DNA from 4 places in the Nocardia sp. NPDC060259 genome. Region 1 is predicted to be linked to each of the others. Evidence: riboswitches for the same ligand, from Rfam matches in the RefSeq annotation. Region 1 holds a riboswitch; each other region holds the start of a gene.

The links. Region 1 has a riboswitch for S-adenosylmethionine ahead of ACFWF2_RS03960 (AfsA-related hotdog domain-containing protein). Riboswitches for the same ligand answer to the same signal wherever they lie in the genome.
Region 2: it holds a riboswitch for S-adenosylmethionine, as region 1 does, so the genes downstream of both, ACFWF2_RS17280 (aminotransferase class V-fold PLP-dependent enzyme) here and ACFWF2_RS03960 (AfsA-related hotdog domain-containing protein) in region 1, are expected to answer to the same signal.
Region 3: it holds a riboswitch for S-adenosylmethionine, as region 1 does, so the genes downstream of both, ACFWF2_RS29270 (ABC transporter substrate-binding protein) here and ACFWF2_RS03960 (AfsA-related hotdog domain-containing protein) in region 1, are expected to answer to the same signal.
Region 4: it holds a riboswitch for S-adenosylmethionine, as region 1 does, so the genes downstream of both, ACFWF2_RS01590 (bifunctional o-acetylhomoserine/o-acetylserine sulfhydrylase) here and ACFWF2_RS03960 (AfsA-related hotdog domain-containing protein) in region 1, are expected to answer to the same signal.

What each region holds. Positions count from the first base shown of each region.
Region 1 is NZ_JBHXAY010000005.1:67,613-74,546, forward strand. It holds gene groL (chaperonin GroEL) at 1-54, shown strand, start outside; gene ACFWF2_RS03930 (DUF6585 family protein) at 211-1,011, opposite strand; gene ACFWF2_RS03935 (TetR/AcrR family transcriptional regulator) at 1,120-1,701, opposite strand; gene ACFWF2_RS03940 (alpha/beta fold hydrolase) at 1,752-2,531, shown strand; gene ACFWF2_RS03945 (SMP-30/gluconolactonase/LRE family protein) at 2,533-3,492, opposite strand; gene ACFWF2_RS03950 (MarR family winged helix-turn-helix transcriptional regulator) at 3,607-4,056, shown strand; gene ACFWF2_RS03955 (SRPBCC family protein) at 4,114-4,569, opposite strand; SAM riboswitch class IV at 4,714-4,831, shown strand; gene ACFWF2_RS03960 (AfsA-related hotdog domain-containing protein) at 4,846-5,622, shown strand; gene ACFWF2_RS03965 (HAD family hydrolase) at 5,619-6,350, shown strand; gene ACFWF2_RS03970 (hypothetical protein) at 6,344-6,934, shown strand, end outside.
Region 2 is NZ_JBHXAY010000041.1:47,406-54,339, reverse strand. It holds gene ACFWF2_RS17290 (YbaK/EbsC family protein) at 1-435, shown strand, start outside; gene ACFWF2_RS17285 (flavin reductase family protein) at 598-1,065, shown strand; gene ACFWF2_RS17280 (aminotransferase class V-fold PLP-dependent enzyme) at 1,096-2,412, opposite strand; SAM riboswitch class IV at 2,461-2,575, opposite strand; gene ACFWF2_RS17275 (AAA family ATPase) at 2,841-3,971, shown strand; gene ACFWF2_RS17270 (S8 family peptidase) at 3,995-6,190, shown strand; gene ACFWF2_RS17265 (hypothetical protein) at 6,183-6,934, shown strand, end outside.
Region 3 is NZ_JBHXAY010000120.1:4,962-11,895, reverse strand. It holds gene ACFWF2_RS29275 (ABC transporter permease) at 1-866, opposite strand, end outside; gene ACFWF2_RS29270 (ABC transporter substrate-binding protein) at 869-2,488, opposite strand; SAM riboswitch class I at 2,505-2,599, opposite strand; gene ACFWF2_RS29265 (hypothetical protein) at 2,811-3,509, shown strand; gene ACFWF2_RS29260 (DUF6892 domain-containing protein) at 3,686-4,099, opposite strand; gene ACFWF2_RS29255 (lipase family protein) at 4,148-5,383, opposite strand; gene ACFWF2_RS29250 (glycosyltransferase family 2 protein) at 5,596-6,768, opposite strand; gene ACFWF2_RS29245 (LppM family (lipo)protein) at 6,770-6,934, opposite strand, start outside.
Region 4 is NZ_JBHXAY010000002.1:91,955-98,888, reverse strand. It holds gene ACFWF2_RS01620 (DUF3017 domain-containing protein) at 1-96, shown strand, start outside; gene ACFWF2_RS01615 (nitroreductase family protein) at 89-736, opposite strand; gene ACFWF2_RS01610 (winged helix-turn-helix transcriptional regulator) at 806-1,180, shown strand; gene ACFWF2_RS01605 (oxygenase MpaB family protein) at 1,229-2,188, opposite strand; gene ACFWF2_RS01600 (TetR/AcrR family transcriptional regulator) at 2,341-2,985, shown strand; gene ACFWF2_RS01595 (homoserine O-acetyltransferase) at 2,987-4,135, opposite strand; gene ACFWF2_RS01590 (bifunctional o-acetylhomoserine/o-acetylserine sulfhydrylase) at 4,132-5,448, opposite strand; SAM riboswitch class IV at 5,529-5,639, opposite strand; gene ACFWF2_RS01585 (TetR family transcriptional regulator) at 5,703-6,443, opposite strand; gene ACFWF2_RS01580 (MFS transporter) at 6,577-6,934, shown strand, end outside.

The DNA.
Region 1 (6,934 bases):
AAGGCCGCCCCCGCGGGCGACCCCACCGGCGGCATGGGCGGCATGGACTTCTGATCCCCCCGGATCACTAGTTCTCGCGAAGTCACGAAGGCCGGTCCACTCCCGAGTGGACCGGCCTTCGGTCTGTCCGGCGAAGAAGGAACTCGCGCCGCCATCCGGCGAGTAGACCGTTCGCTGTCGCCGGCGTAACCCGGTGTCGCGGAAGCTGTCTCACCCCACCGGCGTCAGCCGCAACCTCTCCGCCAGTTCGTTGAAGATGTAGAAATTGGGGATGGTGCCGACCGGGGCCAGGGAGCGCCAGGTGCCGGTGAGCTTGAGGCGGATGTGGCCGCTGCGGGCGTCGATGAGCTGGATGTTCTCCCAGGGGAAGGATTCGCCCTGGAAGTGGAGGGCGTCGAGGGAGAGGCCGATGTCGCCGAAGGACACGGTGTCGCCGTTGTCGATGGCGTCGACGGCGGCGGGGAGTTGCGTTGCGGTGACCGCGGATTGGATGGCGCGGGCCCAGTCGCGGGCGCGGGCGAAGCCTTCTTCGTCGATGCTGGCTTCGACACCGCCGGGGCCGGTGAGCGCGAGGTAATAGGACACCGCCGTGGTGTCGTGGAAGGGGATCATCTGCTGGCGCACTTCGGTACTGTCCCAGCGGAATCCGGCGACGCGCTGGCCCGAACGGTAGACGGTGACGCCGTGGTCGAAAAGGTCGATGCGCGCGGCGCGGTTCTGCCGGTTGAGGATTCCGCGACGGAATGCCAAGAGAACAGGGAGCGCGGCGATCACGAGTAGCGCGACGCCACCCTGCCAGGCGCCGACGGCGGCGCAGATGACGCCTATGGTGGCTGTGGTGCCCGCCACGATGCCGCAGCCACGGACGAATGTGTCGTCGGCGGGGGTCGCGAGGTAGGTATCACGGTGCGCGCCGAGCTGCTGATACTCCGCCATCAGGTGTATCAGCTGGGTCAACGGCGCCCTGTGCCGGACTTCGGCTACGTCCTCCGGCCTGTTCGGAGTGATCAATCGTCCCTCCATGAGGCGTTTTCATCCGCGGCGAAGCGTATTCGACGAGGCCGATTACCGCCACTGGTGGGCCGACAATGCGGTAAACCCAGCTGGACATGCGACTGTTCAGCGTTGCGGATCGAGCAGCCGGGAGACCACCGCGTCCACCAGTTCGTCGGTGGCGGGCAGGGTCTGCGGCGCGATCCTGGCCAGCTGATTGAACCCGTGATAGATGCTGACGGCCACGCTCGCGCGGGTGTAGGCCTGCGGATCGGGCACCCCGAGCAGCCGCAATTGCGCGGCGACATAGTCGATCCGGCGTTCGGCGACCCGGCTCATCGCGGCGGCGACGGCGGGCTGATCCACCGAGGCGAGCAGCGCGAGATCCTCCCTGCCGTGCGCGGCGTACTCGATGACGTGGGTGAAGAGTTGCCGCAATCGTTGTGCGGGCCCTGGCAATTGATCGAGCTCGTCGATGACGTCCTGCGTGCCGCGCTGCTCCCACCGCGCGAGCACGGCCTCGACCAGTGCGGCGCGATCCTTGAAATGCCAGTAGAAGCTGCCCTTGGTCGCACCGAGTCGTTTGGCCAGCGGTTCGACCGCCACCGCGGCCAGCCCGCCTTCGCCGAGGGCGTCCAACGCGGCCTGCGCCCAGTCGTCGGCGGTCAACCTGCGCGCGGCCGACCTCACGTTCTCCTCCTGCGGCATCCCCATACGCTACCGTATGGTCGTTGGTGCGTACTCGATAGTCTGGACAGGTGCTGTTTCTGGACGAAGGCTCGCGCACCGGCCCGGTGATCGTGTTCGTGCACGGCATCCCCGGCTCGGTCGACTGGTTCGCGGCGGTCGCCGAACGGCTGGCCGGCGACTACCGGGTGATCAGGGTGGATGTCCGCGATCAAGGCGCGGAATCCGGTGATTTCACGGCCGCGGCCCGGACCGCCCCGATCCTCGCACTGCTCGGCGAGCTCGACCTGTCGCAGGTCACGGTGGTCGGACATTCGTTCGGCGCCGAGATCGCCCTCGAGCTGGCTGCGGTGTCGCCGCGGGTGGCCCGCGTGGTGGTGATCGGCCAGGCGCCGGACTACCACGCCGCCAGCATCCCGACCGCCGCCAAATGGGTGGTCCGCCCGTGGACGGTGCGGCTGGCGCAGCGCTGGACACCAAGCCTGGTGATCCGCCTGGCCAACCGGACCGTGTTCGCGCCTCGCTTCCGCTACGACTCCGCGCCCGGCCTTGCCGACGCGATGGTCCGCGATTTCCGCGCCGCCGTCCCCGCCGGCCTCGCCTACGCCGTCGGTGCACGGGCCGACGACTTCGCCGCGCGCCCGCTCGACGAGCGGGTGGCCGCACTCGACCTGCCGGTCCTGGCCGTCCACGGCAGACACGACCTCCTCTACGACAGCGCGGCCACCCTGGACAGATACGCCGCGGCGGGCGCGCGCACCCACCTCGTCGAGCACGCAGGCCACTCGCCGCAGGTCGAGCAGCCGGACGAATTCGTCGCCGTCCTCAGGGAATTCGTCGGCGAGGCCTGACTCAGAACCCGTCGACGGCCGACACCACGAACGTTCCCGGCGCGCCCGCATCGCCCATCGGCCCGCCCTTGTCGAACTGTGACGACACGATCAGCGCCCGATCGCCCGAGTGCACCATCGTCGTGGGGATATTCAGTGCGGGATCATGGAATTCGCGATCACGCGTCGCCGCGTCGCCGCGGTCGCTGACGGTCCAGCGGCTGATGGTGTTCTCGGTGTTGTGGACCACCCACAGGGTGTTGTCGCGCAGTTCCATGCCGTCGCCGTGGCGCACGTCGCCGCCGGTCAGCGCGACCTTGCGGATCGGCTCGGCGCCGGTCAGGTCGATCCGGTACAGCTCGCCCGCCGACATCGCGACGACGAGCAGATACGTCCCTGCCGGATCGGCGACGATGCCGTTCAGTTCGAAGGTCTTCGCGTCGCGCGGTCCGAGCACCGGACCCAGGTCGTAAGCGACCCCCAATTCGCCACGGCCCGTGGCCACTTGGTCCGGGGTGACCCGATAGACGACATTGCGGACACTGTCGGTCAGATAGGCGCTCCCGTCGGCCCCGAAGTCGAGATCGTTGACGAAACGCGGAGCGGCGCCCGCCACCTCGAACCGGGCCAGCAGCGCGCGGGAGCCGATGTCGTACACCGCGACTCCCACACCCGAATCGATCACCCACAGCCTGCCGTCCCGGTCGACCCGCACGCCGTTGGTGGTCTTACGGCCGTCCGCGCCGGCGGGCAGGAACACTTCCGCGCGCTCGGCTCCCGCGGCCGCCCGATAGACCGTGCCGTCGGCGAACGAGCCGACGTAGCTGTCACCGGAGCGGGCGTCAAGCGCGATGCCCTCGGGGTACACAGCGTTGCCGGGCAGCTCGAAGGCGGTGCGAAACGTGGGCGTGGCGTCGGTTCCGCACGCCGTCGCGGACAGACAGGCGACGGCCATGGCGATGGTGGCGCTGGACCTGATCATGATGAAGCCTCTCAGTGATGTAATGCCAGACATCAAACGATGGGCAGAAATGTAGATTAGAGTTCTAATGATCGTCAAGGGCATTACGTGATGACGGGCGGATACCATGCACGCATGACGTCCATGCCCGCCGCCGAGAGGCTCGGCACGTATATCAAGCGCGCCGAGCAGGCCCTGATCGCGGCGAAGACCGCCGCGCTGAAGCCGGCCGGGCTGACGGTCCCGCAGTACAGCGCCCTGCTGCACCTCGCGGAGAACCCCGGCATCTCCGCCGCGGCGCTGGCCAGACTGGCGGGGGTGACGCCGCCGACCATGAACACCGTCCTGACCAACCTCCAGGACCGTGGCCTGGTCGAGCGCACGCCGCACGAGTGGCACAAGAACGTGCTGGAGACCCGGCTGACCGAGGCAGGCCGGGAGGTGACCGCCGCGGGGGACGTGAACGCGGTCGCGGTGGAGCGTGACCTCGCGGCCCGGTTCACCGCCGAGGAGCTCGCGACGGTGACGGCTCTGCTCACGCGCACGGCGGAGGCTCTGGAGGAGATCAGGCAAGACCTGCCGTGACCCCGAAACGACGAGAGCCCGCCGGAAGATCCGGCGGGCTCTCGAGGTGTGTGCGGGTCAGCGCTCCGCGACAGCCTTGACCTTGCTGAGGGTTTCGTGCATGCCCGCGACCAGGTCGGCCTCGAACTTCTCCTCGCCGCCGAGGGCGACCTTGATCGTCCCGCGCAGCCACGCGGGCACGCCCTTGACGGGGTCGACGGTGCGGGTCTCGACAACGCGGGTGCCGGTAGCGGTCGGTTCGAGCTCGTAGCGCCACACCGTGCGGTTCTCGTTCATCCGGAACGCGATGGACTTGTTGGGCTCGTAGCTCACGATGCGCGAGGTGGTCGGGTACACCTTCCAGCCGACCTTGTTCAGATTGACGGTGTAGGCGCCGTCGCGGACCCCACCGACGGCGATCATCTTCAGCGTGGTCGGGCTGAGCTCGGGCATGCGGCGCAGGTCGGCCAGGATCGACCACACCTTCTCCGGCGCTGCGGCGATGTCGATGCTGGCTTCGAGATTGTTCGGCAACGGTGCCTCCGGGATGGGTGTGACGGACTGTCACGCACAGCATAGGCATCGTCGACCAGGGGATCTTCCGCCTGTGGTCGGATTTTTCGCAGCGTGGTCGCAACACTGTTCAAAAGGTTTGCGGCCGAATAATTTTCGTTCGACGGTCACGAGTTCCAGCTTCGAGCCCCGGCTTGCTGGGCGGCAACCCTCCATCGGCGGCGGGGTGCTCCGGGTGACGACCGGATGGCGGGGGAGTTCCCACCCGCCATAAGCGTCCTTCTGAAGGGTTCATCCATGTCTGTTGTCCAACTCGACTCCACCACCCGTGCCCCGGAAACGGTGGCGACCACGTTCGTCGTGGTGGCCGACCGGTTTCTCGGTATCTCCGCGGACGACCGGGTGCACACCGTGTCGGGCCTCGTCGCCCTGTTGCGCAGCGGCCGCCTGGCCGATCGGGAGTTGACGGTGCACTTGGGGCAGGGCATCACCCGGCACGATCTCGACTACCTCGACCATGTCGCGCAGACCGCGGGGGCCGGGTTGCGGGTGGTCGGGGAGATCGCCGAGCCCGCCCGCCGCCATCACGTGCACAAGTACCAGCACTCCAATGTGCTGCTGGCCGGGCTGACCAGGGAAGCCGAGAACCTCTTCCGCGCCGATCTGCGCCTCGACAGCGACAACGAACTGCTGCTCGACCATCAGACCGGCGAGCACGTGCAGGGCATCGTGGTGATCGAGGCGGTGCGCCAGCTGTTCCTGGCCGCGTTCGAACTCGAGTACGGCGTGCGCAGGCCGCAGGAGCACTTCTACATCGTGTGGAACAACGTGGACCTGCGGTTCACCTCGTTCCTGTTCCCGCTGCCCGCGACCCTGCACGCCCGGCTCACACCGGTCTCGGTGGACGACCCTGGCAAGCTGCAGTTCGTCATCGAGACCGAGGTGCGCCAATTCGGCAAGACCGTGGCCGACTCGCGCGTCGAGTTCACCGCGCTGCCCAACGAGCGCATCGCGCAGATCGAGCGGGCCAAGGCGGCCAAGGCTGTCACCGCGCACCTGGCGGAGTCGGCATGAGCGAGCGGCGAGCAGGCGCCGGCGCGGCGTTCTTCGATGTCGACGAAACACTGATCACCGTCAAGAGCATGTTCGCGTTCCTGCGGCACTGGCTCGCCGAGAACGGTGACGACGGCGGCGAGTACGCGCGCATCACCGACGAGATCAAGGAGCGCGCGGCGGCGGGAACCCCGCGCGAGGAGATCAACCGCCACTACTACCGGGTCTATCGCGGAGTCGAGTACGCCGCGCTCGCGGAATCGGGGAAGCGCTGGTTCGGCGCCTTCGCCGCCGACGGTGCGCCGTTCTATCTCGACACCCTGGAAGCTCTGCGCGCACATCATGATTCGGGTGTGCGCACGGTGCTGCTATCCGGGTCGTTCGCGCCGGCGATCGCCCCGGTGGCGGACGCGGTGGGCGCCGATCACATCATCGCCACCGAACCGGTGCTCGACGAACATGGCGTGCTGACCGGCGAGGTGCACCGCCCGATGATCGGCGAGGCCAAAGGCGAAGCGGTGGTGGCCTACCTCCGCGAACACGGCATCAGCCCCGACGACACCTGGGGTTACGGCGATCACAGCACGGACCTGCCGTTCCTGTGGATCGTCGCGCACCCCTTCCACCGCGGCGACGACCCGCACCTGCTTGCCGCCGCGACCGCAGCCTGGCGCAGGCTCGGTGACCGGGTCGGCGACGCGAACGGCACCGAAATCGCCGACGATCGAAAGGTGGTGTCCGCATGGTGAAACGACTCTACGACCTGACGCCGACCACGCAGGGCCCGCTGTATCCGCCCAGTGAAATCGTGGACGCCGATGGCAATTTCCTCGTCGTCGGTTTCCTCAACGAAGCGGGCCCAGACGGCACGGTGACGCGTCGATGGGGACGTGCCGTCGTCGCGGCCGACACCCCACTGCCCGCGTTCGGCGAGAACCTGCCGTACCGGGTGATTCGTGAACTGCCCGAGCAGCTTTCAGCGGACGACGCGAACGTGGTCCTGCACACGCTCCCGTTGCCACTGCCCGCGCACAACTACCCGATGGTCTTCGCTCCGGACCAGTTCCCGAACGCAGGGGAGGTGGTGCGACCCAGCTATCCCTTCCACGAGGTGCCGATCCCTGATCTGCGCCCCGAGGACGGTCGCAAACTCACCGAGCCGGTCACGCTCGGCCGCTGGCTGGAAGCACGTGGCACGGTAGAGGTCTCCGTCAGCGACGACGAACGGCACGGCGAATTCCGTTTCGAGCTCAGTGGATTGATCCCCGATTCGCTCTACACGATCATGTCCCTGCGCTCGGGCGACCTGAATCCGGCCGCACCCACCCGCCCC
Region 2 (6,934 bases), on a different contig from region 1:
GATACCCTCATCGCCCGCGGGCATCACGGCGTCATCGTTTCCCCCGAGACGCCAGCCCCCACCGCGGCCGATGCCGCTCGGGCCATGGGCGCCCACCCCACCGCGATCATCACTTCCCAGGTCTTCCTCCTCGACAACGACCCGGTCCTGATCCTGGTCGCCTGCCATCACCAGGTCGATCTGAGCCGCACCGGCAAACGCCTGGAAGGCACCCTGATCCCCGCCCCCACCGCCCTGGTGGAGCGCATCACCGGCCAGCACATCGACGGCACCGCCCCCGTCGGCCACCCGACGAACCTCCCCACCTGGGTCGACACCGCCCTCGCCGCCCACCCCGAGGTCTGGGCTGCAGGCGGCCACCCGAACACGGTGTTCCGCACCAACTTCCGCGAACTCGTCCGCATCACCGCCGGCCTGCCGATCGAGATCGACTGAGGTCGGCCGCGCGCGATGTGCGTCAACCGGGCAGAAGGGCCCCTGTGCGAGGTTCCGGCGCGGGCGTAGTTTGGGGCGGTGAGTGAAGTGCGACGAACCCCGGCCGAGCTGGTGGTCCCCGATGATCTGAGCGGGATCACCGCCGAGCAGTACCGGGAATCGATGCGGCACTATCCGGCCGGAGTCACCGTGGTGACCATCGGCGCCGAGACCGGCCCGGTGGGCTTCACGGCGACGTCGTTCGCCTCGCTCTCCCTGGAACCACCCCTGGTGTCGTTCAACATCGCCCACACCTCGTCGAGCATCGACGCACTGCGCGCCGCCGACTCGGTCGTCATCCACTTCCTCGGCGAACACCAGCACCACCTCGCCCACCGCTTCTCCCGCACCGCCGCCGACCGCTTCACCGACCGCTCCCTGTGGACCACCCTCGACACCGGCGAACCGGTCCTGCACGGCACCCCCCTCTGGCTCCGCACCACCCTCCACCAACTCATCGACATCGGCGACCACACCCTCGCGGTCGGCCTGGTCACCCGAGTCCACGACCAAACCCACGAATCCCCCACCGCCGCCCCCCTCCTCTACTACAACGGCAAATACCACCGCCCCACCGCCCTCGACACCTGATCGGGTGGGGCGGCGGGCGACGGCGAGAACTCAGCCGATGAGGCAGGGGGCGGCGCCTGCGGGGGAAGCGGCGGTGAGGGGGCGGGTTTCGGGGGTGGGGTTCCAGAGGCCTTCGGTGGTGGTGTAGGTCCAGGTTGGGCCGGATTCGGTGAGGGTGGCGATGGCCGTGATCAGGCGGTCTACGTCGGTGGTGGTGGTGCCGAGGCCGATGCTGGCGCGGAGGGCGGCGTCGAGGCCGAGGCGGGTGAGGAGGGGGTGGGCGCAGAAGCGGCCGTCACGGATGCCGATGGCGTGTTCGGCGGAGAGGTAGGCGGCGACCTGGCCGGGGGCGTAGCCGGCGACGGTGAAGGCGACGATGCCGACGCAGTCGGGGCTGTCGGACCAGATGCGGACGATGTCCACGCCGGGAATCGCGGCCAAACCGTCGCGCAGACGGTCGGCCAGGAAGCGTTCGTTGGCAACGAGTTCGGTGGGATCGATGGCGGCCAGCGCGTCACAGGCGGCGGCGATCGCGGCCGCGCCGAGCACATTCGGCGAGCCCGCCTCGTGCCGCTGCGGCGCCGCGGCCCACTCGACCTGTTCCACACCGACTTCGCGCACCGCGCCACCACCGGCCAGGTACGGCTCGCCCGCGTCGAGCCAGTCCCGCCTGCCGACCAGCACACCGGCGCCGAACGGCGCGTACAGCTTGTGCCCGGAGAAGGCGAGATAGTCGATCCCGTTCTCACGCAGCGAAATCCGGCGATGCGGGGCCAACTGCGCCGCGTCGACGAGAATCCGCGCGCCGCACAAGTGGGCGATGGTGGCCAGCCGCTCCAGCGGCAGCACCTCACCGGTGACATTGGACGCCCCGGTCACCGCGAGCAATGCGGCGGGCTTGCTGCACAATTCGGCGACGACCCGCCGGATCGTCTCCTCGACGGTGTCGGCCGCCCGCACGACCCGACGACCGTGCGCGGTCCACGGCAGGAAGTTCGCGTGATGCTCGATATCGAGCACGACGGTCTCGCCGGGCACGCAGCCTGCCAGCAGGTTCAGCGAATCGGTGGTGTTGCGGGTGAACACGACGACCTGGTCGTCACACGCGTCGACGAACCGGGCGACGGCGCCACGCGAGGCCTCGTAGCACTCGGTGGAGATCCGCGAGGCGTAGCCCGCGCCGCGGTGCACGCTGGCGTAGTACGGCAGCAGCTGCGAGATCCGGTCGGTGACCTGCCGCAACGCGGGCGCGCTCGCCGCGTAGTCGAAGTTGGCGTAGGTGCTTGTGCCGCCCTGCACGAGCGGAACCTGCAGGTCGGCGCCGGACACGGCGGCCAGGGCACAGGTGGGGTCGATTACTGCGGTCATGACGAAATCCCGTCGGCTCAGGGACTCGTTCCCGAAAAGGGTGCTGCGAGTCCGCGCTTGCCGCGCCCACTGCGGACGGCGGCCTGGTCGTCACCCGGAGCACCCCACCGCGGAGGAGGGTTGCCGACCAGCTAGCCGGGGCTTGTCGCTGGTACTCGTGACCTGTTGACGAGAGTGACAGACGATCCAGGGAGCTGTCAACCACCACCATCGGCACGCCCGAACCGACAGGAATCGCCGACGCCGGGTCGCCACGCAACTAGCATCCGACGAAGGCGACGGCTACGCCGACGACTCGGCAGATCAACGTGGCGCTGCGGGTGGGTTCTGATGTCAAACCGGTACACAAGGGGTGAACTTTGCCCGCGATGGACGCCGTACGATCGAGTGAACCGAAATCAGTCCATGCCTTCGATCGGAAGAACACCATGTCACACGCCCTGAGCTCCACACCGGCGGACGTGAACGCCGATCTAGCAGACGAATTCGTCCACCTTGCTCGGTTGGCGATGGCAGGCCGCGAACAGGACGTCACCATGTTCGTCCGCCGCGCCGCGCGCCGGCATCGCACCGACTGCCCCGAGCTCGCCGAGGCCCTGATCGGACTGCTCAGACAGAACCCGACGCGGGCCAATCCGCTACGCGCCGAACTCGATACGCCGATCCCCGTCGACGGCGACAGCCGCCTGCCGCTGCTGCGGGTCGTGCCGCCCGGCGCCACCGCGGAGGTGCCGATCCTGCCCGCCGAGACCTACCGGGTGCTCACCCAGATCGTCGACGAACGCAAGCAGGCCGACCGTCTCGCCGCCGCCGACCTCACCCCGGCGCGCAGCCTGCTCTTCGTCGGTCCGCCCGGCGTCGGAAAGACCATGGCCGCGGCCTGGCTCGCCCATCAGCTGGAGTTGCCGCTGGTGGTGCTCGACCTGGCCACGATCATGAGCAGCCTGCTCGGCAAGACCGGCACCAACCTGCGCCACGCCATCGACTACGCCAAGCAACGACCCTGCGTGCTGCTGCTCGACGAACTCGACGCGATCGCCAAGCGCCGCGACGACGACCGCGATGTGGGCGAGCTGAAACGCCTGGTCACGGTGCTGCTGCAGCAGATCGACGACTGGCCGTCGGGCGCCGGTCTGGTGATCGGCGCGACCAACCACGCCGAGCTCCTCGACCCGGCCGTGTGGCGGCGCTTCGACGTCACCGTCGGCTTCGAGCTGCCGGAGACGACGCAGCGCGGTGAGGCGATCCGCCGCTTCGCAGGCCAACCGCTACCCGATGCCGCCGTCGACGCCGTCGCCATCGCGTCGAAAGGCTTGTCGTTCAACGATATCGAGCGCACGATGCTGCGGTTGCGGCGTCGTTGCGTGCTCGATGACCAGCCGCTGCCGGACTTGATGGCCGAGCATTCCGCGCGTCTGGTAGCTGAACTTTCGCGGACCGATCGGTTACAGCTGGCACAGACCCTGGTCGGCATGTCAGGCTTGTCTCAGCGCCAGATCAGCGCGCTGACGGGGGTGTCGCGCGATACCCTCCGTGGCTTCACGCACCGACGGCAATAACGTGCTCGCTGGGGGGATTTCGGGTGGCCGGACCGCGATTTCTGATCGGCTTCGGTGAGCGGCTGACCGCGCCGATCGCCCCCGGCAGAGGCGGTGATTCGCCGCAGCCGCCGTATACGGTCGCGCAGGCGCGGGTCCGGCTCGCGCCGATGGTGCGCGCGGCGAGCGAGAGCGCGGTGGCGCTGCCCAGGGTCGCCTGCCCGGACGACGAGACCGTCACCGCGGTCACTCTGCATCCGCAGTATGTGTCCACAAGCGGTTATCCCACCAGGCTTCTCGCGTCGATGGAGTTCGACCCGCTGGGCAGCAGGCCGGTGACGGTCGTACCGGACGGCCATGCGCCGCGAGCCAGCACGCTGCTGTTTCTCGCGACGACCCGCGCCAACCTGCGGCTGCTCGCCACTCGCATCTGCGCCGAGACTCCGTTGCGCGCCGCCGAACACGGCATCGTCAGCTTGGCCGAGTTCCGCCTCAACTCCTCCGCCGATCGGCTGAGACTGACTGCCGCCCAGCCGGATTCGGAGACCGTGGCCGAGCTGGTCCTGCACTCCGGCCGTGACATCGCCCTGCAGGGCCTGCTCGACTACTCCCGCGATCTGGATCTCGACGTCGCGATCGACCGCAGACTCGACAACGGCGGTCTCGCCTTCGTCCCGGTCACCGGCACCCACGCGGCCGTCGCCGCGCTGGCAGGCTATTCGTTCACCAGGGTGATCCGCCGCATGCCACGAATGCGGACCCAGCTCGGCCGCGATACCCGCTCCACCGCAACACTTTCGCGCTTCCGCCCTGACCTGCCGACCGCCGAGCCGACCGACCGCGAGCTCACCATCGCCGTGTTCGACGGCGGGTTGCCCGCGCGCACCCCACTGACCCGCTGGGTCGACGCGCACACTTTCGCCGACAGCGCGGCGTCGCATCGCAATTACCTCGACCACGGCCACCGGGTCACCTCGGCACTGCTGTTCGGCAGCGTCGACCCCGCGCATCCGGTGCCGGTGCCCTACGGCTACATCGACCACTACCAGGTGCTCGACGAGGACACCGACGACGACCAGTGCGAGCTGTACGCGGCCATCGACCGCATCGACAGCGTCCTGCGCCAGCGCAAATACGAGTTCGTCAATGTCAGCATCGGCCCCGAACTGCCGATCGAGGATGACGAAGTGCACGCGTGGACCGCGTTCTGGGACGACTACCTCAGCGACGGCACCACCCTGGCCACCATCGCCGTCGGCAACAACGGGGAGGCTGATCGGCCCAGTGGCAATGCGCGCGTGCAGGTTCCGGCCGACAGCGTCAACGCGCTGGCGATCGGATCGTCGGATCGCAGTGGCGCGCTGTGGAATCGGGCGCCGTATTCGGCGATCGGGCCCGGTCGTGCGCCCGGCACGGTGAAACCCGATCTGCTCGCGTTCGGCGGCAGCGACGACGAACCGTTCCATGTCGTCGGCCCGGACGGCACGGCGATCCCCGATTCCGGGACCAGCTTCGCCGCGCCGATGGCCCTGCGCGCCGCGTTGGGCGCGCGCACCCTGTTCGGCCCGAAGCTGGGCGCGCTCGACCTGAAGGCCCTGCTCGTGCACACCGCCGAACGGCGAAGCAGCTCACCGGATTCCGATTCCGGACACGGCCGCATCGCCGCGACCCTGGCCCAGCTGGTGCTGTGCGGCGACGGCGAGGCGCGGGTCCTGTACCAGGGCGAACTGACCCCGGCGAAGTACCTGCGCGCCCAGATCCCGCTGCCCGCCGCACTGCCTGCGGGCATGGTGCGGATCAGGGCGACGCTGGTCTACGCGACACCGGTCGACCCCGCCGACCCTGGCAGCTACACCCGCAGCGGCCTCGACGTCACCTTCCGTCCGCACGACGAGAAGTTCGCCGAACCGACCAGGATCCATCCGGATTCGGCCCCGTTCTTCCGCGCCACCGACCTCGACTCCGAGTCCGTCCTTCGCCGCACCGCGCACAAGTGGGACACGGTGCTGCACGCCGAGCGCAGCAAACGGGTCAACAGCCTGCGCAATCCGGTGTTCGACATCCACCACACCGCGCGCGGGTCGAGCCATGCCGCCACTGCGGCGCGGCCGATCCGGTACTCGATGGTGATCACGGTGCGCCACGCCAAGGTCGACGATCTATACGAGCGGGTGCTCAGCGCGTACGTCACCCAGCTGGAGGCCTTGCGCCCGACCGTGGACATTCCGCTCGATGTCTGAGTTCCCTGCCGAGATCTTCGTCGACCCGATCGCGGCACGACGGCTGAGCTGCCAGAGCGTGTACCGGCTGCAACACCTCGGCGCACGGAAGTTCCCCTGGCAGGAGGAGACGTTCACCGAGATCCTGCTCGGGCACCTGACCGGCGTCGATTACCGCATCGACGCGGCCTGCCCCGATTGCGTTCCACCCCAGCGCTGTTCGACGTGGGGTTCCGCGACGCGCGCACCGGCGGGCTCGCGGCTGCTGACCCGGTCCGAGGAGGGCGGCGACCGATCCCGCGCCAGGCGTGGGGTCCGGCTGCTCACCCGGCCCGAGGAGGGCGGCAACCGGGCACGCGGTAGACGCGGCGTAGGCGCCGACTTCATCTACTGCGTGCAGGATCCCTCGGGCGCGCGCGAGGTACGGCTGCTCGTCCAGGCCAAGCGGGCCAGGCGCGGTCAGCCGATCAAAGCGGCAGCGCTACCCGCCGCGCAGCGGGCCGATCTACTCGACGCCGCAACACATTTCGGTGCGACGGCCTACTACTTGTTCTACGCCGAGTCGGTGTCGGCGCACGTCGGGCAGGTGACCCGCTGCGCGGAACACACCAGCCCGTCCGACACCTCGATCGTGATCGTGCCCGCCCAGGTCTTGCGCCGCGTGTTCGACGAGGAAGGCGCGGGCTCGATCGCGGCGGCCGCGGTGTTCGAACAGGGCCGCACGCTGCTGTGCTTGGACGGCTGCACGCCCGAACCCGGGCTGTC
Region 3 (6,934 bases), on a different contig from region 1:
ATCAGCGCCGACAGCAGCACCACGCCCTGCACGACGGGGATGTCCTGGTTGAGCACGGAGGTCTGGGTCAGCCTGCCGACACCGGCGCGGGCGAACACCGATTCCACCACCACCGACCCGGCCAGCACGGTGCCAACCAGCACACCGGCGATGGTGAACGCGGGCACGCTGGCCAGCCGGGCGACGTGGCGCCGCTGCACCCACCACCGCGAGGCGCCCTTGGCGAGCGCGACCTCGGTGAACGGCTGCCGCCAGGTCTGTTCCAGCCCGGCGGCGAGTACCTGGGCGATCACCGCACCGATCGGCAGTGCCAGGGTGAGCGCGGGCAGCAGGGTCCCGCGCAGTCCCGTCCCGCCGAAGGCCGGAAACCAGTGCAGCCGAAACGAGAACAGCTGCAACAGGATCAGACCGGTCCAGAACGTCGGCACCGAAACAGCCAGCGGTGGTAGGGCACTGAGCGTATTGCGCAGCCACGGCCGCCGCGTGTAGGTGGCGGCGAACGCCAGTGCGGTGCCGCCGATCGCGGCGAACACCAGGGCTAGCAGCGCCAATCCGAGAGTCGGGGGCAGGGCGTCGCCGAGCGCTTCGGTCACGGGCTGACCGGTGCTGATGGACCGCCCGAGGTCACCGCTGACCGCATTGCCGAGCGCGGTCACATACTGCTCCCACAGCGGCTTGTCCAAGCCGTAGCGGGCCTGCAGTTCCGCGATCGCCACCTTGTCGACGACGGTGCCGGGCCCACCGCCGTCGGCGGCCATCGACACCGGATCCGCAGGCAGCAGGTAGAGCACGACGAAGGAGATGGTGAACGCCGCCCACAACACCCAGATCGCCTGCAGTATCCGGGAACCCACGTATCGGCTCATGATCAGCGCCCGCTCAGCCAGGTGTCGAAGAACTGCAGCCGGGCCGAGGCCTCGAACTTCAGATCCTGGGTGGTCGCGGCCGCGCCGATCGCCTGGGACAGCTCGACGGTGGGGATGTAGAGGCCGTTGTCGAGGATCTGCTGCTGCGCGGTCTTGATCAGCGTCGCCCGTGCGGCCGGATCATTGGCGGCCAGCTGCTTGTCCAGGGTCTCGTCCAGCGCCGGGATCGGTCCGCGGGCATTGAGGTTGCGACCGGTGATCGAGAAGGACGTGCGCAGGATGTCGCCGTCGGCGCGGGTGGAATTGCCGTAGGTGGCGTCGTAGTCCTTGGAGTTCATCTTGGCGGTCCACTCCGGCAGCGACACCAGGTCGAGTGTCAGGTCGACGCCCACCTGGCGAAGCTGCTGCTGCACCAGCTCCAGGATCGCCTGGTTGCCCGCGAACACCTGGCTGAACGTCACCGAGAAGCTCAGGCGCTCACCGTTCTTCGTGCGGATGCCGTCGGCGCCGGAAACCCAGCCTGCCTGGTCGAGAATCGACTTCGCCTTGGCCGGGTCGTGGGGAAGTTGTGCCGAGAGATCCGCGTACGCGGGTGTCGCCGAGGCAAGCGTCGAGGTCGCGACCTTGAACTGCGGGCCGAGCACGGTGTCGACGAGCTGCTTGCGGTCCAGCGCCGGCAGCAGTGCCTGGCGCACCGCCGGATCGCGCAGCGGGCCACGAGTCACGTTGGGGTGCAGGCCGAACGGCGTGCCGGGGTTGGACGTGGACAGCACCTGGCCGCCGACGGCCTCGATCTGCGGTGCGTCCTGGGGCAGCGCGTCACTGATCGCGTCGAGCTGACCGGAGACGAGACTGCCGGTGCGCACCCCGGATTCGGGGACGACGGTGAACTCGATCCGGTCCAGGTACGCCTCGCCCTGATGCCCGAATACCGCCGATCCCCAGTGGTATCCGGCCCGCTTCGCCAGCGTCACCGAGACGTCCTGCTTGTAGCCGGCGTAGGTGAACGGCCCGCTGCCGATATTGTCGCCTGCGCACCTGGCCTCGGCCGGTTTGGCATTGGTCGCCTTGGCGAGTATTCCGAGCTGTGGTGTGGAGGAGGCCTGCAGGAACTGCGCGTTGGGCTGGCTGAATTCCACTCGGGCGGTGAGCTTGTCGACCGCGGTCGTGCCGACGTAGTTGGTGAGGTAGCTCGTGCCGAGCGGCGCCTTCGCGCCACCGAGTTTCACGATCGCGTCGAAGGTGTCGCGCACCGAGTCCGCGGTGACCGGCGTGCCGTCGCTGAAGGTGACGCCGTCGGCGAGCGTGAACGTGAACACCTTCGCGTCGGAGCTGACCTCCCAGCTGGTGGCCAGCCACGGCGTGATCGCGCCGGTCTTCGGGTCCTGATCGGTGAGCGAGTCGACGATCTGACGGGCGACGTAGATGGACTGGTTCGAGCCCGCCTGCGCCGGATCCGAGCACGACGGCGCCTGCGACAGGCCGTAGCGCAGCGTGCCGCCGGGCTGGGGCGGACCGGCCTGCCCACCCGAGCCTGCGCTGTCGCTACCGCACGCGACCACGGAGGTGGCGACGGCGAGAACGCCGGCGACAGCGGCGAGACGATGACGGGGACCGATCACGGGGTGCACTTTCTTCCTTCCATCGAACCCGGCGGAAGCACCCACACCCGGGGAACGGGCGGGTTGCTGCGACGTCGTCGAGCCGGGTCTCTCGGTCGCTCTGGATGGTTGTGACCGGCCGCAGGGGCCGGTACCGAATCAGCATGTGGCACTGGCGGGATCCTTCACAACGGTAAGGATCAGCGTGAGCGCAGAGCTTGGAACGCGGGGCGTACTCGGGCACACTGTGCGACGCGCCGACGGCTCGGTGCCATTCACCTGCGCGGATTACGCCCGGTACGGGAGTAGCGTCGGATGTCTTCGCGTCCATGAGGAGTGCGCCGTGACCGAGCCGCGTCGTTTCACCACACTGACCACGCTGGCGGCCTGTGCCGCCGCGCTGCTACTGGCCGCGCCTACCGCGGCGGCGGCGCCCGAGGTAACCAGGGATGCGCCGGCGGCGCAGACGGCGGCTCCGGGCGACCTGCTCGGCGCGTATCAGACCGTCGTCGACACCCTCGAAGCGCTCGGCGTCCAGCCGTTCCTGTATCCGACGGTCGCCGCGAACTGCGCCGGTGACGACCTCGGCCTGATCCCCGCCGTCGCGGGTGCGGTCCCTGGCCCGTGGCCGGCGAATACCGTCCAGGTCCCCGGCCTCGACCTCACCGCCGTGAAGTCCGGCCAGACGATGTTCACCTTCCTGCCCTACGGCCTGTCGCCGGACACGGCCACCACCAAGACCTCCGGCATGCAGGTGGCCTGGCTCAACATCAGCACCGGCCGCGGTGGTCTGGCCTCGATGGGCTCGATCACCGACATCGTCCGCGCGATGGTCCCGCCCGAGGTACCCGTCGAACTGCGCCCCCTCGCCGAAACCGCCATCCGCGACTTCCTGTTCACCGCCATCCCCGTCGGCGGAGTGCGGGCGGTCCCCGTCGACACCGGCCACGGCACCGTCCTGGCCGCCGTCTTCGGCACCACCGACAACGCGGGCCGCTCCTGCTTCTTCTTCCCGACCGTCGGGATCACCGAAGTCCCCTGATCGTCTCAGTCCGCCCGCGCCGCTCGACGTTCTCGGCATGGACCTCTCCGCTGCCGTCGCCTGGCGAGGTCATGGGGCATGGCGGGCGGCCAGTCCCGATGCCAGATGACGTGGCCGCTCTCGCTGCCCCCGACTACACGGCCATGCGCGACTCACTCGAAACCACCCACCGGGACTTACCAGCCGTGCACCGCCACGCCGCGTGCCCGCAGCGCACCGACCACACTGCGCCACTCCTCGTTGTCCTGTGCCTTGAAACCGTTGAAGATCACCAGCTCGGTCAGCGCGGGCAGAGCGGCGATGACACCGACGTCACGATTCTGGATGCCCGAATCCAGTCTGAGGCGCTGTAGCCTGGTCAACCCCGCAAGCGGGGCGAGACTGGTGGCTTCGACCATCGAGTTGAGATCGAGATCTTCGAGTGCCGCACAGTAGGCGATCCCGTCCAGGTTCGTGATCGAGAAATGCCTGCCGAAGTGCCACCACCCGGGGTAGAGCTGATAGACCTCACGATCGCCGTCCAGACACAGGTCAGTCTCGTCGAGCAGCGCGAGTCGAAGGTTGCGGTCAGCCAGTTCGATAATCGCCATCAGCGAAGCGTACGGGCCCCGGAGCCTCGACCAGCATGGTCCCAGATCTCAGCAGGCGACGGGCGCAGGCTCTCCGCGAACCCGTCCGTCGAGCCACTGCAGTACCGCGGGGGCGCCCGCGACAGCCGCGGACAAATGCTCGACCGAGGGCACCCACAGCGTCTGCAACCGTACCCCCGCCGCGCACCAGCGGCGGTTGGTGTTGTTGATGGCGTCGACCGGAATCAACGGGTCGGTCGGCGAATGCCATTCGAACATAGGTATTTCCGGTACCCCGGCGTAGAGCTCCAGACTGTTCTGCTCCACCACCGACCGGGCGTCGGGGCTGTCGAAGATCGAGGAGTTGGTGACGTACTCGCGAGCGCTGCCGTTGGCGCCCATGGCGAGGATGGTGTTGGTGCAGCTGTTGGCCATTGCGTCACGAAGTGCGAGGCCACGCGGATTGAGATACGCGCTGATGGGCACCTGGTCCGGATACTCCCGCTCCAGACCGATCGCCGTCGCCATGGCCAGCCCGAAGGCCGGGTGCGGGTCAAAGCCCAGAGCCTGCGCCATCGTCACCAGGTTCACCGGGACGCCACCGATGGCCGCGCCCGCGAGCTCGAGCTCCGGTGCGTACGACGGCTGCAGCGCTGCCGCCCATGCGGTGGCCATGCCGCCACCGGAGTAGCCGGTCATCACCACTGGGCTGTGCTGCACGGCGAGTACGGGCAGCCGTTTCGCCGCCCGGATGCCATCCAAGACGATCTGGCCACCCAAACGCGCGGCTCCCATGGCGAACTCAGGTCCGAGATGATCCGGCAGTGCGACACTCCAACCCTGCTGCAGCACGACGTTCAAGATCGGCGTCGTCGCCACCAGATTCAGGTCGCTGTTGTACAGCATGTGCGATACCCCGCAGCCGGTGCCGAGCGCATTGATGAAGTGCTGATACGACAGCAACGGCCCGTCGGGCCGATGGCCGGCGGGGGTCAGGATCGTGGTAGTCGCCGCGATCGGCGCACCGTGCGAATCGGTGGACCGGTACTTGACCAATGTGACGGTGGCGCCGGGGAAGAGGGGCAGCGGCGGCTGCGCCCGCATGTCGAGCACATCACCGGGGCGGTACCCCGCCAAATCCGCCGGGGCGGCGTAGAACGGGTCCGGATCGGAATGCGGGTACAACGGTTCCGCGGTTGCCGTCGTCGCGAGCAGCAGCGCGAGTGGGGCACCGCCGAATGCACCGAGGACGCGGGTCCAACCGCTGCCTCGGCTACCGAGGAACGCAAGAAACGGACGCTTCACGACCTTGACCTCCACTGGTTGTGCGGGGCAATTCGTCGACCAGCCAGGCGGTATTCAATCGCTACCGCCGGCAAACTACCAGCGACACGCCGAAACGGGGCCGAATGCGCGAAAATGACACTGCGCATGCGATGTGACAGCTCGGAAGTGGTCGACTGGGTCCAGTGTCAGGCTGCCCACTGGTCCACCACATCCGTGCTGACACGGAACCGTCAGGCGCGCCGCGCGGTCGTGGTTTGCGGGGCGACGAGGGGGCGTTGTTTCCAGTGCAGTCTGCCGGTGCGGTGGTGGTGGTGCGAGCGTGTCCACAGGATCAGGTAGTGGGCTACGCCCAGGGGGTGGGCCACCGCCGACGTGATGTCGGCGGGAGTGGGTGCGCGGCGGGTTTCGGTGCTGCGGGCGGCGAGTCGGCCCGCTACCGCGGTGAGGTAGCCCAGCAGGCCGGCGCGGCGGGTCCGGCCTCGACCGCAGAGGGCGGCGAGTGGGGGGATCCAATAGGCAAGGGCGGCAAGGGCTCCGATCGCGGCGCCCGCGTCGATCCGGCCGCCGTAGGCCGACCAGAGCCAGCGGGTGTAGCCGTCGGTGAGTTCGCCTGCGCCGGTGTACATCCGGGTGCTCGCTGCCGGACCGGCCGTCACCAGGGCGGTGCCGTGGCCCGCGCGGCGCAGAGCTCTGGCCAGGTCGAGGTCCTCGGTGGCGCTGGCGGCGACGGCGGCGTGACCGCCGCCCGCGCGATAGGCCTCGGCGTCGACGGCGAGGAACTGCCCGCACGCGACCGCGGTCGACGGGCGCAGGCTGTGGTTGGCCGGGCCGAGCGGCAGCGTCGAGGCCCACGACCAGGCGAGCAGCGGCTGGACCAGGCGCTCGGCGGTCGTCCCCGACTCCTGCACCGGCCAGGCCGACACCAGACCGGCTGCGCGCCTGCGCAATTCGGTGACGGCGGCGGCGACGGCGTGTGGGGCGAGGCGGACGTCGGCGTCGACGAAGACCAGGGCCGCCGCGTCGGTGCGGGCGGCGAGGCGGGCGCAGGCGGCGGCCTTGCCGGTCCAGCCGGGGGCCGGGTGGGCGGCCGAGCGGAGCACGCTGAAGCGGTCGTCGTCGCCGATCGCGGCGAGGGCGGCCTCGTAGGTGTTGTCGGTGGAGGCGTCGTCGAGAATGAGCACCCGCAGGCGCGGTACGCCGGTCTGGGCGCGCAGGTCGGCGATCAGGTCGGGCAGGCGGTCGGCTTCGTCGCGGGCGGGCACGCACACCGTCACGGGTTCGATCACGCCGGCGACCCGGCGCGGCAGGGTGCGCAACGTGACCAGGTTGTAGGCGGCGGTGGTCGCGCCCAGCGCGGCCAGACCGGTGCCTGCCCAGGTCAGGTAGCGGACCGCCGCGCCCATGTCAGCGGCCCAGCCTGCGGCTGGTGATCTCGCGCCACATCTCCTGTGGCGAGAAACCGCCGCGCGGCGCGTTCGGCGGGCCGGGATTGCGGTCGCGGAAGGCCAGGCCCGCGACGAGCGCGGCGACGGCGAGGGTGATGCCGCCGACGATGCCTGCCCAGCCCGC
Region 4 (6,934 bases), on a different contig from region 1:
GTCCGCAGCAAGCCGTTCGACGTGGCCACCCTCACGGCACTTGGCAGCGCCATCGTCTTCCTCGCCGCCACGATCAACACCCTCGGCGTCAGCTGAGCGCCGGATAGCGCTCGGCGAACACCGCCCGCTCGCGCGGCCTGCGACCCGGGTGCGGCGGGGTGTCCGCGCCGTAGCCGACGGTGACCATGACCGCGATCGCCAGATCCGCGTCCGCGTCGACGCCGATCGCCTGCTTCACCAGCTCGGCGTCCCACCCGTTCATCGGCGCCGAGGCGAGCCCGAGACCGGTCGCCGCGAGCATCACATAGGTGGCGGCGATCATCGCGTTCTTCACGGCGTTCTCACGCAGCAGCCCGCGCTCGCGCAACGAGTGATATTCGGCGCGCGAATCGAACATCGCCTGAAACCGCTCGTTCCACGCCCCGTTCCGCACGGCTTGCTCGGCGATATCGGTGTTGGCGGATGTCCAGGCCGCCGGATCGGCGACGAACACCAGCACCGCGGGCGCCTCCAGCGGCTGCGGCTGACCGAAAGCCGCCTCCGACAATGCCTTCCGGCCGTCGTCGCTGGTCACCACGACGATCGAGCGGTCCTGCATGTTCCAGGCGCTCGGGGCTTGCACGGCCAGGTCGAGCAGTTCTTCGAGCAGTTCGGGGGCGATGGGATCGGGCCGGTAGTGGCGGACGGTGCGCCGGGTGCGGATGGCTTCGGTGACTGACAGTGTCTGCGTGATCATGATTCCTACTATCGGAGAGTCACTCTCCTTTGGGAAGTAGGCACCTGAAAGTGCGTTAAAATCGGCTGGGTGCGCACAGTTCATGAAGCGACCGGCCTGCCCGCCGACGTCTACTCGGCCAAATGTCCGACCCGCGAGGTCCTCGACCACATCGCGGGCAAGTGGACGGTGCTGATCGTGGACGCGCTCGCCGACGGCACCCTGCGCTACACCGATCTGCGCCGCCGGATCGACGGCATCTCCCAGAAGATGCTCACGCAGACCCTGCGTCAGCTCGAGCGCGACGGATTCGTCGCGCGCACGGTGTATCCCACGGTGCCGCCTCGGGTCGAGTACACGCTCACCGATCTCGGTCACAGCCTGTGCGAACCGATCGCGGCGCTGCGGGAATGGGTCGAGACGAATATCAATCGCATCGAGAAGGCCAGGCGCATGTCGCCCTGACCGGGCTGCGGCCCGGCGTGGCGCGGCGGCGGCCCTGGGCCGAATCGATCAGGCGGATTCGGCGGGCACGCGCTGCTCCCACAGGCTGCGGGTGCCCCGGCTGCCGTAGAGCTCGCGGGCCTGCTGCGGGGTGATCGTCGACAGGGTCCGCGGCGGTGCGGAGTGGGCGTGGGCGGCGAAGATCGCGCCGGTCATCGGGGCGATGAACGGGGCGGCCTTGATCAGGACCCAGTTGTCGCGGCGGGAGGCGGTCCAGGCGATCACCTTCGCGGGGATCCGGACGAGCGGGTCGACGACGCGCGGCACGGCGAAGCGGCCGAGCTTGCGCATCCACATCGGCAGGGACGGGATGGTGGCCAGCGACAGCAGCCTGCTGCCGATCGCGAAATGCCAGCCCTTGCCCGGCGGTGTCCACAGCAGGTAGTGCATGCCTTCGATCGCCCGCTCGGAGACGCACAGCTGCGGCCGGACCCGCTCGAAATAGGCGTGCACCTCGTCGCGGGTGCGCGGCACATCGGCGGGTTTGCAGGTCTGCAGCTCGGCGGCGATCGCGCACTCGGCCCAGTACCGCTGTTCTTCCTCGGGGCTCAGCGGTCCCGGCCCGTACATCTCGTAGCACTTGAGCACCGAATGCCAGCCGGTGATGTGGATCCACAGCTGGGATTCCGGGTTGTTGGCGCTGTAGCGCTTGCCGCTGATCGGTTCGATGCCCGTCATCGGCGCGTGCACCTTCATCAGGTGCTCGGCGGCCTGGATGGCGGTGCGGCCGTCGCCGAGCGCGACCAGCACGAAGTAGGCGAGCGTGTGGTCGAGGCGGGTCGCGGGGTTGTCGTAGATGCCCTGTGAATCGGCGACCGCCGCGGTCAGGAACGGGTCGAAGTGCTCGAGGGTGACCGCGCGCTGGAAACCGATCAGCGCGGTCGGCGATGCCCACACCTTCCAGCTGGGGGAGCCCGGCCCGAAGAAACCGTAGTCGTCGCGGCGCAGGGTGGACGGATCGAAAGCCATTGCACGTGCTCCTTTGCAGTGCCGAGGCGAACCTCGCAGTTGAATACAACGCAACCGTAGCAATGGTGCGAAGTGAATACAACGGTTGCGTAGGATTGAGGCCGAGACGCCACCGCCGGGGTATCGTTCAGGAAACGACAGGAGGTGCGGGCGTGACCGCGACTCAGGAGCAACGGCCGCGGCGCCGCTATGCCCCGCGCCTGCCACCGCACGAGCGGCGCGCCCAGCTCCTCGATGCCGCCTTCGCAGTGCTCGGCCGGATGGAACTGCACGAGCTGAGCATGGAAGCCGTCGCCCAGGAGGCCGGCGTCGGAAAACCGGTGCTGTACACCGTGTTCAAGACCCGCGCCGAGCTCGTCGAGGCCCTGCTGGAACGCGAGCGCGAACGCGGGCTGGATCAGATCGCCGACACCCTGCCGGAAAACCTGCTCGACACCGATCCCGTCGCCGCCGCCTCGGCGACGGTCGAAGCGTTCGTCGGTGTCGCTCTCGCGAATCCGACGCGCTGGCGGCTGATCCTGGCGACCCCGGCCAGCGCTCCCGACGAATACCGTGCCGCCTTGCGTACGGCTCGCGCCGAGATCCTGGCCCGCGCGGAATCCCTTGTCCGCGTGGGTATCGCGATGTCGCCGCGCTGGTCGGGGATGGACGCGGGCCTGCTCGCGAACTCGACCCTCACCGTCGCCGAGATGCTCGGCAGGCTGGCGGTCAACGAGCCGCAGGAGTATCCGCGCGAACGGCTCCAGGAATACGTCCGCTCGATCGTCACCCTGCTGACAGGTACGGCGAGAGACTGAGTCAGCGGCTCTCGCGGGCCAGGCGCATCGTCTCGGTGAGCAGCTTCGACACCGCGGCGGCCTCGGTCAGGAAGCCGTCGTGCCCGTCGCGCGAGTGCACGATCTCGAGACCGGCGCAGCCGGGCAGCCCCTCGGCCAGCTCGGCCTGGGTGTGCAGGGGGTAGAGCCGATCGGAGTCGACACCGCCCACCACGCACGGGACCGGGGTCGAGGCCAGCGCGGCGGCGATCCCGCCACGGCCGCGACCCACGTCGTGCCGGTTCATGGCCTCGCTGAGCAGTACATAGGTGGCCGGATCGAATCGCTGACAGAGCTTCTCGGCCTGGTGCTCGAGGTAGCTCTGCACCGCGTAGCGGCCGCCCGTCCACGGATCCTCGTCGCCCTGGGGCCGATTGGTGAAGCGGTGGTCGAGCTCGCCGTCGGTGCGGTAGGTCAGGTGCGCGATGCGCCGGGCCAGGCCCATGCCGGTCATCGGGGCGCGACCGGTGCCGTGATAGTCCCCGCCCTGCCAATCCGGGTCGGCGGTGATGACGGCCATCTGGGTGGTCTGGGTGCCGATCTGATCGGCGGTGGCGCGGGCGCCGACGGCCAGCACGAGCGCGGCCGCGACCCGCTCGGGCTGCCCGACGATCCACTCCAGCACTCGCATGCCGCCCATCGACCCGCCGACGACGGCGCCCAGCCGCTCGATCCCGAGCAGCTCGAGCAGCTGCGCCTCCGCGGTCACCTGGTCACGGATGGTCAGATCGGGAAAGCGCGAGCCCCACGGCGTGCCGTCGGGCGCGAGCGAGGACGGGCCGGTGCTGCCCTTGCAGCCGCCGAGCACGTTGGTCGCGATCACACACCATTCGTCGGTGTCGATCGGCGCGCCGGGCCCGACCATGCCCTCCCACCAGCCGGGCTGCGCGTTGTCCGCGCTGGCGATGACATGCGAGTCACCGGTCAGCGCGTGTTCGACGAGCACCACATTGTCGAGCGTGGGCGAGAGCTCGCCCCAGCGTTGCACCGCCAGCCGCACATCGGGGAGCACGGCGCCGTTCTCCAGCGCGACGTCCCCGATGGCGACCACGCCGAGTCGCCCGTCCGGCGGTGGCAGCAGGGCCACACCGGTTGCGGGACGGGCGATCGGCGATTCGGTGCTCACAGTCACGTCGTCGCCGCCGCGAAACCTGCGCGCAGATCGGCCAGGATGTCGTCGATTCCCTCGATGCCGACGGCGAGCCGGACCAGCCCCGGAGTGACGCCGGAGGCCAGTTGCTCTTCGGGCGTCAACTGCGAGTGCGTGGTCGATGCCGGGTGAATCACGAGAGAACGCACATCACCGATGTTAGCGACATGGCTGTGCAGGCTTAACGCGTCCACGAACTTCTTGCCCGCGTCGACACCGCCGCGCAGCTCGAACGCGACGATCGCGCCCGCGCCCTTGGGTGCGAGCTGCTTGGCCCGCGCGTACCAGGGCGAGGTCTCGAGCCCCGCGTAGTACACGGCCTCGACGCCCGGCTGCTCGGCGACGAACTTCGCCACGGCCCCGGCGTTGGACACGTGCCGTTCGACCCGCAGGCTCAGCGTCTCGATGCCCTGGGCGATGAGGAACGCGTTGAACGGCGACACCGCGGCACCCAGATCTCGCAGCAGCTGCACGCGGGCCTTCAGCGCGAAGGCGGGCGCGCCAAGGTCGGCGAACACCGCGCCGTGATAGCTGGGATCGGGCTCGGTGAAACCGGGGAAGCGCGCGTTGCCGTCGGCGTCGCGCACGGTCCAGTCGAAGGTGCCGCCGTCGACGATCGCGCCCGCGACCGCGGCGCCGTGCCCGCCCAGGTACTTCGTGGCCGAGTGCACGACGATGTCGGCGCCGTTGGCCAGCGGCTGGATCAGGTACGGGGTCGCGACGGTGTTGTCGACGATCAGCGGGATACCGGCCTTGTGCGCCACCTCGGCGATGCCGGGGATGTCGAACACCGCGCTGCTCGGGTTGGCGATGGTCTCGCCGTAGAAGGCCTTGGTGTTGGGCCGGATGGCGGCCTGCCACTGCGCCAGGTCGTCGGGATCCTCGACGAAGGAGACCTCGATGCCGAGCTTGGGCAGCGAGTAGTGGAACAGGTTGTACGTGCCGCCGTAGAGGTGCGGGCTCGACACGATGTGGTCACCGGCGCTGGCCAGGTTCAGGATCGCGTAGGTCTCGGCGGCCTGGCCGGAGGCCAGCAGCAGCGCCGCGACGCCACCCTCGAGCGCGGCGATGCGCTGCTCGACCGCGTCCTGGGTGGGGTTCATGATCCGGGTGTAGATGTTGCCCGGTTCGGCGAGACCGAACAGCGCGGCGGCGTGGTCGGTGTCGCGGAAGGTGTAGGAGGTGGTCTGGTAGATCGGCAGTGCCCGCGCGTTGGTGCTCGCGTCGGGGGCCTGGCCCGCGTGGATCTGCTTGGTCTCGAAGGACCAGTTCTCGGGCAGGGCAGAGTCGGTCATGAATTGCTCCAGGATTGTTTGCCGGTGTCTCGCGTCAGCTGGGTCGGATCGACGGACAACAACACATGGGGGCCTCCTGCAATGCGCGCTTGCTCTCGACCTTCGAGAGCCCGGTCATCACCCGGAGCACCCCACCGCAGCTGGAGGGTTGCCGACCAGCGAGCCGGGGCTTGGCGCTGGTACTCATGACCTTGCCGTCATGTTAACCGGCCATCGTGTCAGCGCGGAAACTTCCCCCGGTTTCGTCGCCTGGATCACTCCGCCGACGGTGTGCCGACCCCTGGCGTGTCGCCGTCGGCGTGCGCACCGCAGACGCGGCGAAGCTCGTGGTAGGCGCGCAGGATGGCGGCCTTGGTCACCCCGGCGGCGGCTTCCGGCGTCGAGCCGAGCAGCTCGTCCTCGATGGCGGCGAGCGAGAGGTGGCACAACATCTGCCAGGTGCCGGCCACCACCCGGACCGAGAAGTCGTCCGGCGTGGTCGCCATCCGCTCGGCGAGTTGCGCGCAGACCGAGACGTTCTTCTTCTCCGCGTATTCGAGGGCGCGCGCGTTCACGGCCTGGCTGGTCCGCATGATCCGCTGCATCTGCTGGAACTGGCGCAGGAACCGGATGCCGTCGGCCTCGGCCTCGGTATCGACGACCTGCAGGTAGGCGTCACACAGCGCCTTGAGTTCGTTGCCGGTGCGCGGTTGCCCGGCGAGTGCGACGGCGACGGTGCTGCCGAACTCGTCGATCGGCGCGAGCACGATGTCTTCCTTGAGCGGGAAGTAGCGGTTGACCGTGCGCGGGGAGACATCGGCGCCCGCGGCGATCTGCTCGACCGTCGTCGCGTCGAAGCCCTGTGTTTCACACAGTCGCAGCCCGACCTCGATGATCGCCGCCTTGGTCTGGAGCTTCTTGCGTTCACGCAGGCCCGCCGGCACGCGGTCGGCCGCGGTGGGGCCTGCCGGTTCGGTCGCCCGGTCCGCGCCGATCGGAGTGGTCGAGTCCAGCATCCCTCCAGATTACCGTCCGGCCTGATTTGTCTGTCTTTTCACGTCAAGTGGCGCAGTCAGACATTTTGCTCTTGACGCCAATTGTCTCGTGGTGCCAGGATTAGGCCAGCCTTCGAGTGACTAGGAGTCCGTGGTGACCGGCATCGAGATAGACGCGAAACAAACTGAGGCACAACAGAGTTCGATGCGATGGTGGGCGCTGGCTGTCCTCGCCTCCGCGCAGTTGATGGTGATCCTCGACGCCACCGTCGTCACGATCGCGCTCCCGTTCGCCCAGAAAGACCTCGGCATCAGCGAGGGCGACAAACAGTGGGCGCTCACCGCCTACACCCTGATCTTCGGCGGCCTGCTGCTGCTGGGCGGGAGGATGGCCGACTACCTCGGCCGCAGGCGCATCTTCCTGATCGGCCTGGTCGGGTTCGCCGCCGCGTCGGCGCTGGCCGGGCTCGCCCAGGACGGGTTGCAGCTGTTCCTCGGGCGTGGCTTGCAGG